2 regions of the Rahnella sp. GSA61A genome follow, and region 1 is predicted to be linked to the other one. Evidence: predicted binding sites of a transcription regulator. Region 1 holds the regulator's gene; the other holds the start of a gene.
The links. Region 1 encodes LexA, which represses DNA repair genes until DNA is damaged. Its sites were predicted from a motif close to TNCTGTATGTACATACAGNA; they were not measured.

Region 1 (4,932 bases):
TTCTGCGCTGTTTATCTGCGACCGCTGCGGGTTAGTTACCGAAAAAACCACCGACGGCATTGAAGAGCGTCTGGCAAAACTGTCATTAGAATCCGGATTTGAGCTTCGCCATTCCGTCGTTGAAGCGCATGGCTTATGTGCAGAATGCAAAGTAGTAGAAACCTGCGACAGCCATGACCATTGCGATCACGACCACAGTATTGTGGTGAAAAAACGCTGAATGATCGGGTTTTAAGGTTTTGAAGGTGACTCGTAAGAGGAGGATGTTTTGTACAGAGAAGAGGTTGGGTACATCCGTGTACCCGTATCCTGAAGCGTTCCGGGTAGGAGCAGCTAAATCTCAGGATACGTCACTGGCACGCGAGGGGGAGTCGCGTCTTACCAGTGATATTTGTTTTTGGTTTCCCATTCATTGAGCTCTTTCTCGGCCTGATCTTTTTGATAGCCGTAACGCTCCTGAATTTTACCGACTAACTGATCACGTTTACCTTCAACCACTGTCAGGTCGTCATCAGTCAGTTTGCCCCATTGTTCTTTCACTTTCCCTTTGAACTGCTTCCAGTTACCGTCGGCTTGGTCCTTATTCATAAAATATCTCCTGTTACCTTGGGTTTTATGAACTGCATTTCGTCTTGCAGCTCGTCCTTAACACTTTAAAGGTTAGTAGAGAATCTCGATTAATCCTCCTTAAACAGGGATAAAAACCACTATTAGGATTAATCTAAAGCATGAAATAACGACAAAGCTGCGCTTATTTCTTTGAAAATAGCTGAAAAATCAGTGCGACGGAGACGAAAACCATGTGTCATGCCGCCAGTAACGACGCCATATCCAGCCCAGTGAAATCCCGCGTAACCCGAGGAATACCGTCAGCGCCAGCCACAACGCATGATTGCCCAGCAGCGGTAAAGTGAACAATGTCAGCCCGTACCCCAGCGCCGCCACCAGCATGCTGTTTCGCATATCCCGCCCACGCGTTGCGCCGATAAACATGCCATCAAGCAAATAGCACCAGACAGCCACCAGCGGCAGTATAATTTGCCAGCCAAGATATCGGTCCGCCAGCTCACGCAATTCCGGTAATGATGTCAGCGCATCAATGATCGCCCCACCCGCCAGCGCGTAAATCAGAGCAAAAAACAGCGCAACCAGCCCGGCCTGACGACACGCGGCATGCCAGACATTCAGCAGTTTTTCGCGGTTGCGGGCACCGAATGCCTCACCGGAATGCGCTTCGATAGCATAAGCAAAACCGTCAAGTGCAAACGCGGTAAATGTCAGCAGGTTCATCAACACGGCGTTGACCGCCACAATGTGGCTGCCCAGCCGCGCGCCCAGAACGGTCAGCGATGCAAAGCAAAGCTGCAACAGTAATGAGCGCAGCATGATGTCGCGGTTAAGCCCGAGAAGACGGCGCAAATTACCACGCCACGCGGAGGTGATTTCTGCGCCGGTGATACCGCGTCGTTTCATCACCCGCCAGACGAAATACAGCCCGATGAGTAGCGTGAAATACTCGGAGCTTGCCGTCGCGATGGCTGCGCCACGCACGTTCCAGCCCAGCCCGATCACCAGCCACAGATCCAGAATGATATTCAGCAAATTCCCGGCAATCAGCAAAATCACCGGCCCGCGAACGTACTGAATGCCGAGCAACCACCCGAGGATCACCAGATTCGCCAATGAAGCCGGGGCGCTGAACCAGCGGATTTCGATAAACAGCCTCGCCTGTTCAAGCACGGGCTGGCTGCCGCCGACAATGTGAAACGCCAGCTCCATCAGCGGATGACGGAATACCACAATAATGACGCCCGCCAGTACAGCCAGAAGGAAGGGTTGTACAAAAGCACGCGCCAGAAGCTGATTATCTTTCGCGCCCAGCGCCTGAGCGGTCATGCCGGTGGTACTCATCCGCAGAAACAGTAAGAGCATAAAAAGGAAAGTGGTGATCATCGAACCCACAGCCACGCCGCCGAGATAATCCGGGCTGTCGAGATGACCGATCACTGCGGTATCCACCAGGCCGAGGAGCGGCACCGTGATATTGGAAAAAATCATCGGCAATGCCAGCATCCAGAGCGCTTTATCGGCAGGGCTTAAAAAGGTGTTTTTGAGTGTGTGTCGCAGGGAATGATGTTGCATAGAGAATCTCATGCCGGAGGTTCAGGTTATGCCTGTAAATGACATCGCCCCGAAAGGGGCGATGATGAGAGAAACGCATTTCTCTTTGAATTCACATGGATGCCAGAGGCGGCCGCCATCCATATTCAATTAGTTTTAGTCTTGTCTATCTGACACAGCAATTTCTGACTTAGTCATATCTGACCGAGTAATTCGCGTTATATCAAGGCGGCAACTAAGCGAACGCCGGGAGCATACACAAGTATGTGACCGGGGTTCGCGAAGGCAGCCAACGCAGAGATAGCTCGAAGTACGAAGGTCAGATCCAGTCGCCGTTGCGGATAACACCTACGGCTAAGCCTTCAATGCTGAAATTCTGCTCGCGCAAATCCACCACGATCGGCTGAAACTCGCTGTTCTCAGGCAATAACTGCACCACACTGCCTTGTTTTTTCAGGCGTTTCACGGTGACCTCATCATCAATACGGGCCACCACAACCTGACCATTACGCACGTCTTGCGTTTTATGCACGGCCAGCAGATCGCCGTCAAGGATACCAATATCACGCATCGACATACCGCTGACACGCAGCAGGAAATCGGCGCTCGGCTTAAACATTGCCGGATCGATCTGATAGTGCCCTTCGATATGTTGCTGCGCCAGCAGCGGTTCACCGGCGGCAACGCGGCCAATCAGCGGTAAACCTTCTTCTTCTTCCATCAGCAGACGAATGCCGCGTGATGCACCGGAAACAATCTCAATAACACCTTTACGCGCCAGCGCTTTAAGATGCTCTTCCGCCGCATTGGGAGAACGGAACCCCAGACGTGATGCAATCTCTGCGCGGGTTGGTGGCATACCGGTGGTGGAGATATGATCGCGAATAAGGTCGTAGACCTCTTGTTGTCTGGTCGTTAAAGCTTTCATTCCGCCCCCTGGTTGTTTATACAGTCTTGCTGTGAGTATATACAGCTAAACGGTCAATGAAAACCTAAGATTGAATAAAAACAGGGCATAACGTTGATTCCTGGAATGCAGATTCCAAATCAGAACCATCGCGACCAAAAGATGCTGACCCAGACAAAAATCGCCAATATGATGGTCAGAAGTACGGCAGCAGAGCCGATATCTTTTGCGCGACCAGAAAGCACATGAAACTCAGGCCCGATGCGGTCTATTGCACATTCCACCGCGCTGTTGAGCAACTCCGTGACACAGACCAGCACGACGGATCCCACCAGCAGGATACGTTCAATGGTGCTGACATCAAGCCAGAAAGATAGTAAAATTAACGGGATAGCGACGCTGGCCTCCTGGCGAAATGCCGCTTCGTTTTGCCATGCCGCTTTGAATCCTTTCCAGGAATAGCCGGCCGCTTTATAAATTCGGGTAAATCCGGTGACTTGGTTCGCCATTTCGGGTACTGATCCTTAGAGTGTTTGCAGCATTTTAGCTTTTATATGACCACAGATCTCCACGGATCTTTCTGGTATCCTTGCGGCGAAATTGCTAACAAGAGGCTTCACGTTTTTATGTCAGGTTGGCGTAGACTTTATTACACATTATTGAATTTACCACTCTCATTGCTGGTAAAGAGCAAGGTCATACCTTCAGATCCGGTTACCGAGTTGCATTTAGACCCGACGCGGCCGATTTTGTACGTATTACCTTATAATTCCAAAGCCGATTTGCTGACGTTGCGTGCGCAATGTCTGGCGCAGAATCTACCTGATCCTCTTATTCCGCTGGAAATTGACGGAACCCTGCTACCAAGCCATGTCTTTATAGCCGAAGGCCCGCGCGTATTCTCTTATTACACGCCGAAGCAGGAGTCCGTAAAGCTGTTCCACGACTACCTTGATTTGCACCGCAATAATCCGGATTTAGACATTCAGATGTTGCCGGTGTCGGTAATGTTTGGTCGTGCACCGGGCCGTGAAGGTCAGGACGACACGCCGCATCTGCGCGTGCTGAACGGTATCCAGAAATTTTTCGCTGTGCTGTGGCTGGGGCGGGACAGTTTCGTCCGTTTCTCCAATACCGTTTCCCTGCGTTATATGGCGACGGAACACGGCACAGATAAGACGATTGCTCAAAAACTGGCACGTGTGGCGCGGATGCATTTCTCCCGTCAGCGTCTGGCTGCGGTTGGTCCGCGCCTTCCGGCACGTCAGGATTTATTCAATAAATTGCTGGCCTCAAAAGCCATTGAGAAAGCGATTGAAGACGAAGCCCGCAGCAAGAAAATTTCCCACGAAAAAGCCCAACAAAACGCCATCGCCCTGATGGAAGAGATTGCCGCTGACTTCTCTTATGAAGCCGTGCGCCTCTCTGACCGTGTGCTGAGCTGGACGTGGAACCGTTTGTACAAAGGCATCAACGTTAATAATGCCGAGCGTGTACGCCAGTTAGCGCTGGACGGTCAGGAAATTGTGTATGTGCCTTGCCACCGCAGCCACATGGACTATCTGCTGCTGTCTTACGTGCTCTATCATCAGGGTCTGGTACCGCCGCATATTGCCGCCGGTATCAACCTGAATTTCTGGCCGGCTGGCCCGATTTTCCGCCGTCTGGGTGCGTTCTTTATTCGTCGAACCTTTAAAGGCAACAAGCTCTATTCGACGGTTTTCCGTGAATATCTGGGCGAACTGTTCAGCCGCGGTTATTCGGTGGAATACTTTGTGGAAGGGGGGCGTTCGCGAACCGGGCGTCTGCTGGAGCCGAAAACGGGCACGCTGGCCATGACCATTCAGGCCATGCTGCGCGGCGGTTCACGTCCGATTACGCTGGTACCGATTTACATCGGTTAT
Region 2 (4,932 bases), on a different contig from region 1:
TGGGTTGCATTAACCACGCCGTGCTGACGGCGCAGGCCATCACACAAAGCGGGTTGCATCTGGCGGGCTGGATAGCTAACGACGTACAGGAAACGGGGAAGCATCATCAGGCATACATGGATACGCTCACGCGTATGCTGCCTGCGCCTTTGCTGGGCGAGATCCCGTACCTGAGTGCCGGAACTGACGTTAATTTGGGACAGTATCTTCATCTTAACCGTCTCACGGCATGAGACGTCAGACGGTCAGATAATTTTTGACTAATGTATCGTCAAGCTGCGCCAGTGTGCCTTGCGCGATGTTGCGTCCGCCGTCGACCAGGCAGAACCGGTCGGCAACGCTGCGGATGAACGGCAGTTTATGACCGACCAGCAACAATGTCAGGCCGAGATCACGGTTCAGGCGGTGAATGATATTGCCCATGTTTGCCGCCATCGATGCGCTGGTGTGCTCGGTCGGTTCATCCAGAATCAGTAATTCAGGTTCCTGAACCAGCGCACGACTGATTGCCAGTTGTTGCTGCTGGCTTTCATCGAGCTCACCGGCTTTGCGCGCCCCCATCTCCTTTAATGTCGGAAACAGGTCATACACCTCTTCCGGCACGCGACGGGTCTTATTCCGGCTGGCCATCATGGCGATTTGCAGGTTTTCATCGACGCTCATCTGCGAAAAAATCTGCCGTCCCTGTGGCACATAACCAATCCCCATTTGCGCGCGGCTTTCGACCGGCAAATTCAGCAGACTTTGCGGCTCTTCGTCACGCGACTGCCAGGAGATGGCGCCGCTTTTCACCGGAAGATGCCCCATGATGCAGTTCACCAGCGTGGTTTTTCCCACGCCATTTCGCCCGATCAGGCAGGTACATTGACCGCGGTACAGTTCGAGATTGATATCCCACAGAATATGTTTTTGCCCATAATACTGATTAACTGATTTTACACTTAACATCAGACCTCCCTCCCGCACGGAGCCTTCCGCTGAACTTCATTTTGACGGCCACTGTCATATTTCTGACATTTATGTTCCGCTGTTAATGCCCCAACGCAGAATTTAATTCCGTTTGTTGACGGCTAACCTGACAGCATCAATTACAGATAAATCCCCCTTAATCAGTGATAAATGGGGTTAAGGGGCATTTCCTTGCGCTAAAAATGATTTTTCCTGCCTGAAAGCAGGGGAATTCTCATTTTTTATGGCGGGGCGAAAAAAGCAGTTCCGGCTGTCGCAACCTCCACATGCAGAGACGTTGCAACTCTCAGGCCAAGTTTGTAAAAACGGCCAGGGAAAGAGAAGTTACAGGGGTGTTAACAGGCGCGCCGCTGATGATTTCGGATTATTCATTAGCATTTCTGAGGTTTTTGAGATTACCCCATAAGGAGTAGTCCACGGTGACCTGCACTTTGCCAGTGCCGTCTTCACTGTTTTTGGTGCAAACACATGGACAAACGTGAGCAAAAAATTCTGGTGAGATGCAATTTTGGTTTTTGCAAGAAACATCAGCCCAGAAATTTAGGCAAAATAGGCATAAATAAGGAGATAAAAAAGATAAAAAATAACTAAAAAAGACCTTTCAGACCCACGGAAGGCAAAATTCAGTTTTTTACCAACTCCCGCAGCGCGGGGCGTGCTGGGACTTATCCACTATTCCTGTGGATAACCTTGTGCATGAGAGTGAGAAAAGTTGCTACAGGCGAGTCAGCATGCGGGTTCCGCTTAGTTTGCCCGTATTCGCAGCTTTTTAATGATACTGTTTTTAATCAACGAGTTAGTTAAAAGCAATACAGCCGTAATTCGTTCGTCATAGTTGTGTCAATCTTCGTCAACCTGTGGTCAGAAAATGGAGGGAATGCGGATTTTGGGAAAAAATGTCATCTGATGGTGAGAATTCTCATTCGTCATATCCTAAAAAAGTGCAGCCTCGACAGCACGTTAAAACGCCAACACTTTTTATCGATTGGAAGCTGGTTTTATATACAGTATTATAGCGAAGGTAAAATCAGGGCTGGCAAAAATCGCGAAGTCTTTCATACTATTTTTCCGCAAACTGTTCACCCGTTCAGCGCGCACGGCCCTATGCATTCCCATTTCAGTCAGGTAGCCCGTCATGAGTAAAGAGTTCAAACTGCATTCCGAATTTAAACCGTCAGGTGACCAGCCTGAGGCAATACGCCGTCTGGAAGAAGGGCTGGAGAACGGACTGGCGCACCAGACATTGCTCGGGGTAACCGGTTCAGGAAAAACCTTTACCGTGGCGAATGTGATTGCGGATCTGAACCGTCCGACGATGGTGCTTGCCCCCAACAAAACGCTGGCCGCACAGTTATACGGCGAGATGAAAGAGTTCTTCCCGGAAAACGCCGTCGAATATTTCGTCTCTTACTATGACTATTATCAGCCTGAGGCGTATGTTCCGAGTTCCGATACCTTTATCGAAAAAGACGCCTCGGTGAACGAACACATTGAGCAGATGCGTCTTTCTGCCACCAAAGCGCTGCTCGAACGGCGCGATGTCATTGTGGTGGCCTCTGTTTCTGCGATTTACGGTCTGGGCGACCCGGACTTATACCTGAAAATGATGCTTCACCTGACCAAAGGGATGATTATCGATCAGCGTTCGATCCTGCGCCGTCTGGCGGAACTGCAATATGCACGCAACGATCAGGCTTTCCAGCGCAGTACTTTCCGCGTGCGTGGCGAAGTGATTGATGTGTTCCCGGCTGAATCGGACGATCTGGCGCTGCGCATTGAGTTATTTGATCAGGAAGTTGAACGCCTTTCGCTGTTTGATCCGCTGACAGGCCAGGTGCAGCATGAAGTGCCGCGTTTCACCATCTACCCGAAAACGCACTACGTCACGCCACGCGAACGTATTGTGCAGGCGATGGAAGAAATTAAAGTCGAACTGGCGGATCGCCGCAAAGTGTTGCTGGCCAACAACAAATTGCTGGAAGAACAGCGCATCAGCCAGCGTACGCAGTTTGATCTCGAAATGATGAACGAGCTGGGTTATTGCTCCGGTATCGAAAACTACTCACGTTATCTGTCTGGCCGCGGGCCTGGCGAGCCGCCGCCGACGCTGTTTGATTATTTGCCGGCTGACGGCCTGCTGATTGTCGATGAATCGCACGTCACCATTCCGCAAATCGGCGGCATGTACAAAGGCGACCGCTCGCGTAAAGAAACGCTGGTGGAATACGGTTTCCGCCTGCCTTCGGCGCTGGATAACCGCCCGATGCGCTTTGAGGAATTCGAAGCCCTGGCGCCGCAAAGTATTTATGTCTCGGCCACGCCGGGCAAATACGAGCTGGAGAAATCCGGTGACGATGTGGTCGATCAGGTCGTGCGTCCGACCGGTTTGCTGGATCCGATCATCGAAGTGCGACCGGTAACCACGCAGGTTGATGACCTGCTGTCTGAAATCCGCAAGCGTGTGGCGATTAACGAGCGTGTGCTGGTCACCACGCTCACCAAGCGTATGGCCGAGGATCTGACTGAGTATCTGGAAGAACACGGCGAGAAGGTGCGTTACCTGCACTCTGATATCGATACCGTCGAGCGCGTCGAGATTATCCGCGATTTGCGTCTGGGGGAATTTGACGTGCTGGTCGGCATCAACTTACTGCGCGAAGGGCTGGACATGCCGGAAGTGTCGCTGGTGGCGATTCTCGATGCGGACAAGGAAGGCTTCCTGCGTTCTGAACGTTCGCTTATCCAGACCATCGGCCGCGCGGCACGTAACCTCAACGGTAAAGCGATTCTGTACGGTGATAAAATTACCAATTCAATGGCCCGCGCCATTGAAGAAACCGAACGACGTCGCGCCAAACAGGAAGCGTACAACCTCGAAAACGGTATCACGCCGATGGGGCTGAACAAGAAGATCTCCGACATCCTGCAACTCGGTCAGCCGAAAACCAAAAAGAACAAAGACAAACGCGATGCCGAAGCGGCGCAAACCTTCAAATCGCTTACGCCGAAAGCGCTGGAGCAACGCATCAAAGAGCTGGAAAGCAAGATGTATGCGCACGCGCAAAATCTGGAATTCGAAGAGGCGGCCAACACGCGCGACGAGTTGCATGCCCTGCGTGAGCAGTTTATTGCGATTTCGTAACGAGAAGGGTGGTAGACTGCGCGGCTTAAAAATCATGACCCAGACATTTTAACGAAGAGCGAGCCAATGACTGATACACCACAAAACCCTGGCGCAGCGAAAGATCCGCTGCACGGCGTCACGCTGGAAAAACTGCTGACAACGCTGGTGGATAACTTTGGCTGGCCGGCGCTGGCCTCACAGGTGAATATCAACTGCTTCAAAAGCGACCCGAGTGTGAAATCCAGCCTGAAATTTCTGCGCCGCACGCCGTGGGCGCGTAAGGAAGTGGAAACGCTGTATCTGGATTTCATTGAAGGTCATCTGCGCCCGGATATGACCCGCAGCAAGCGCCGCACACCGCTCTCAGCACAGGCTCCGCAAAAGCCAAAAGTCAGCACCGCCAAACCGGCTGCCGACAGCCCGTGGAATAACCATCCGCTGGTGAAAAAGTAATTTAGGCGCATTTCATTCTGTTCATTTGAGGGGAAGGATCGTGTCAGAGCAACATGTTCTTATCGTGGTGGATATGCAAAACGGGGTGTTCGCTTCCCCGCGTTATGACCGCAGCGGACGGGCTGAGCGCATTAATCAGCTGATTGACCGGGCAGGGCGGGTTATTTTCATTCAGCACGCTGAAGGTGAAATGACCGAAGGCAGCGAATTCTGGCAGATATTACCGGAATTGCATCAGCCGGAAGGCGCGATTTCTGTGACTAAAACCGCCTGTGATTCCTTCTACCGCACTTCACTCGATAACGTTCTGCAGGAACTGAATGCGACCCGTTTTACCCTTTGCGGTTGTGCAACGGATTATTGCGTAGACACCACCATCAAAATCG

Region 2: the regulator LexA is predicted to act here: its motif matches at 1,960-1,979, upstream of uvrB (excinuclease ABC subunit UvrB).

The regions. Positions count from the first base shown of each region.
Region 1 covers NZ_JAHXYO010000027.1:38,972-43,903, forward strand. The annotation lists gene zur (zinc uptake transcriptional repressor Zur) at 1-220, shown strand, start outside; gene LC431_RS23550 (CsbD family protein) at 379-588, opposite strand; gene dinF (MATE family efflux transporter DinF) at 778-2,142, opposite strand; gene lexA (transcriptional repressor LexA) at 2,441-3,049, opposite strand; gene LC431_RS23565 (diacylglycerol kinase) at 3,169-3,537, opposite strand; gene plsB (glycerol-3-phosphate 1-O-acyltransferase PlsB) at 3,655-4,932, shown strand, end outside.
Region 2 covers NZ_JAHXYO010000002.1:294,284-299,215, forward strand. The annotation lists gene bioD (dethiobiotin synthase) at 1-233, shown strand, start outside; gene LC431_RS03470 (ABC transporter ATP-binding protein) at 238-948, opposite strand; gene uvrB (excinuclease ABC subunit UvrB) at 2,105-4,111, shown strand; gene LC431_RS03480 (VF530 family DNA-binding protein) at 4,178-4,546, shown strand; gene LC431_RS03485 (isochorismatase family protein) at 4,587-4,932, shown strand, end outside.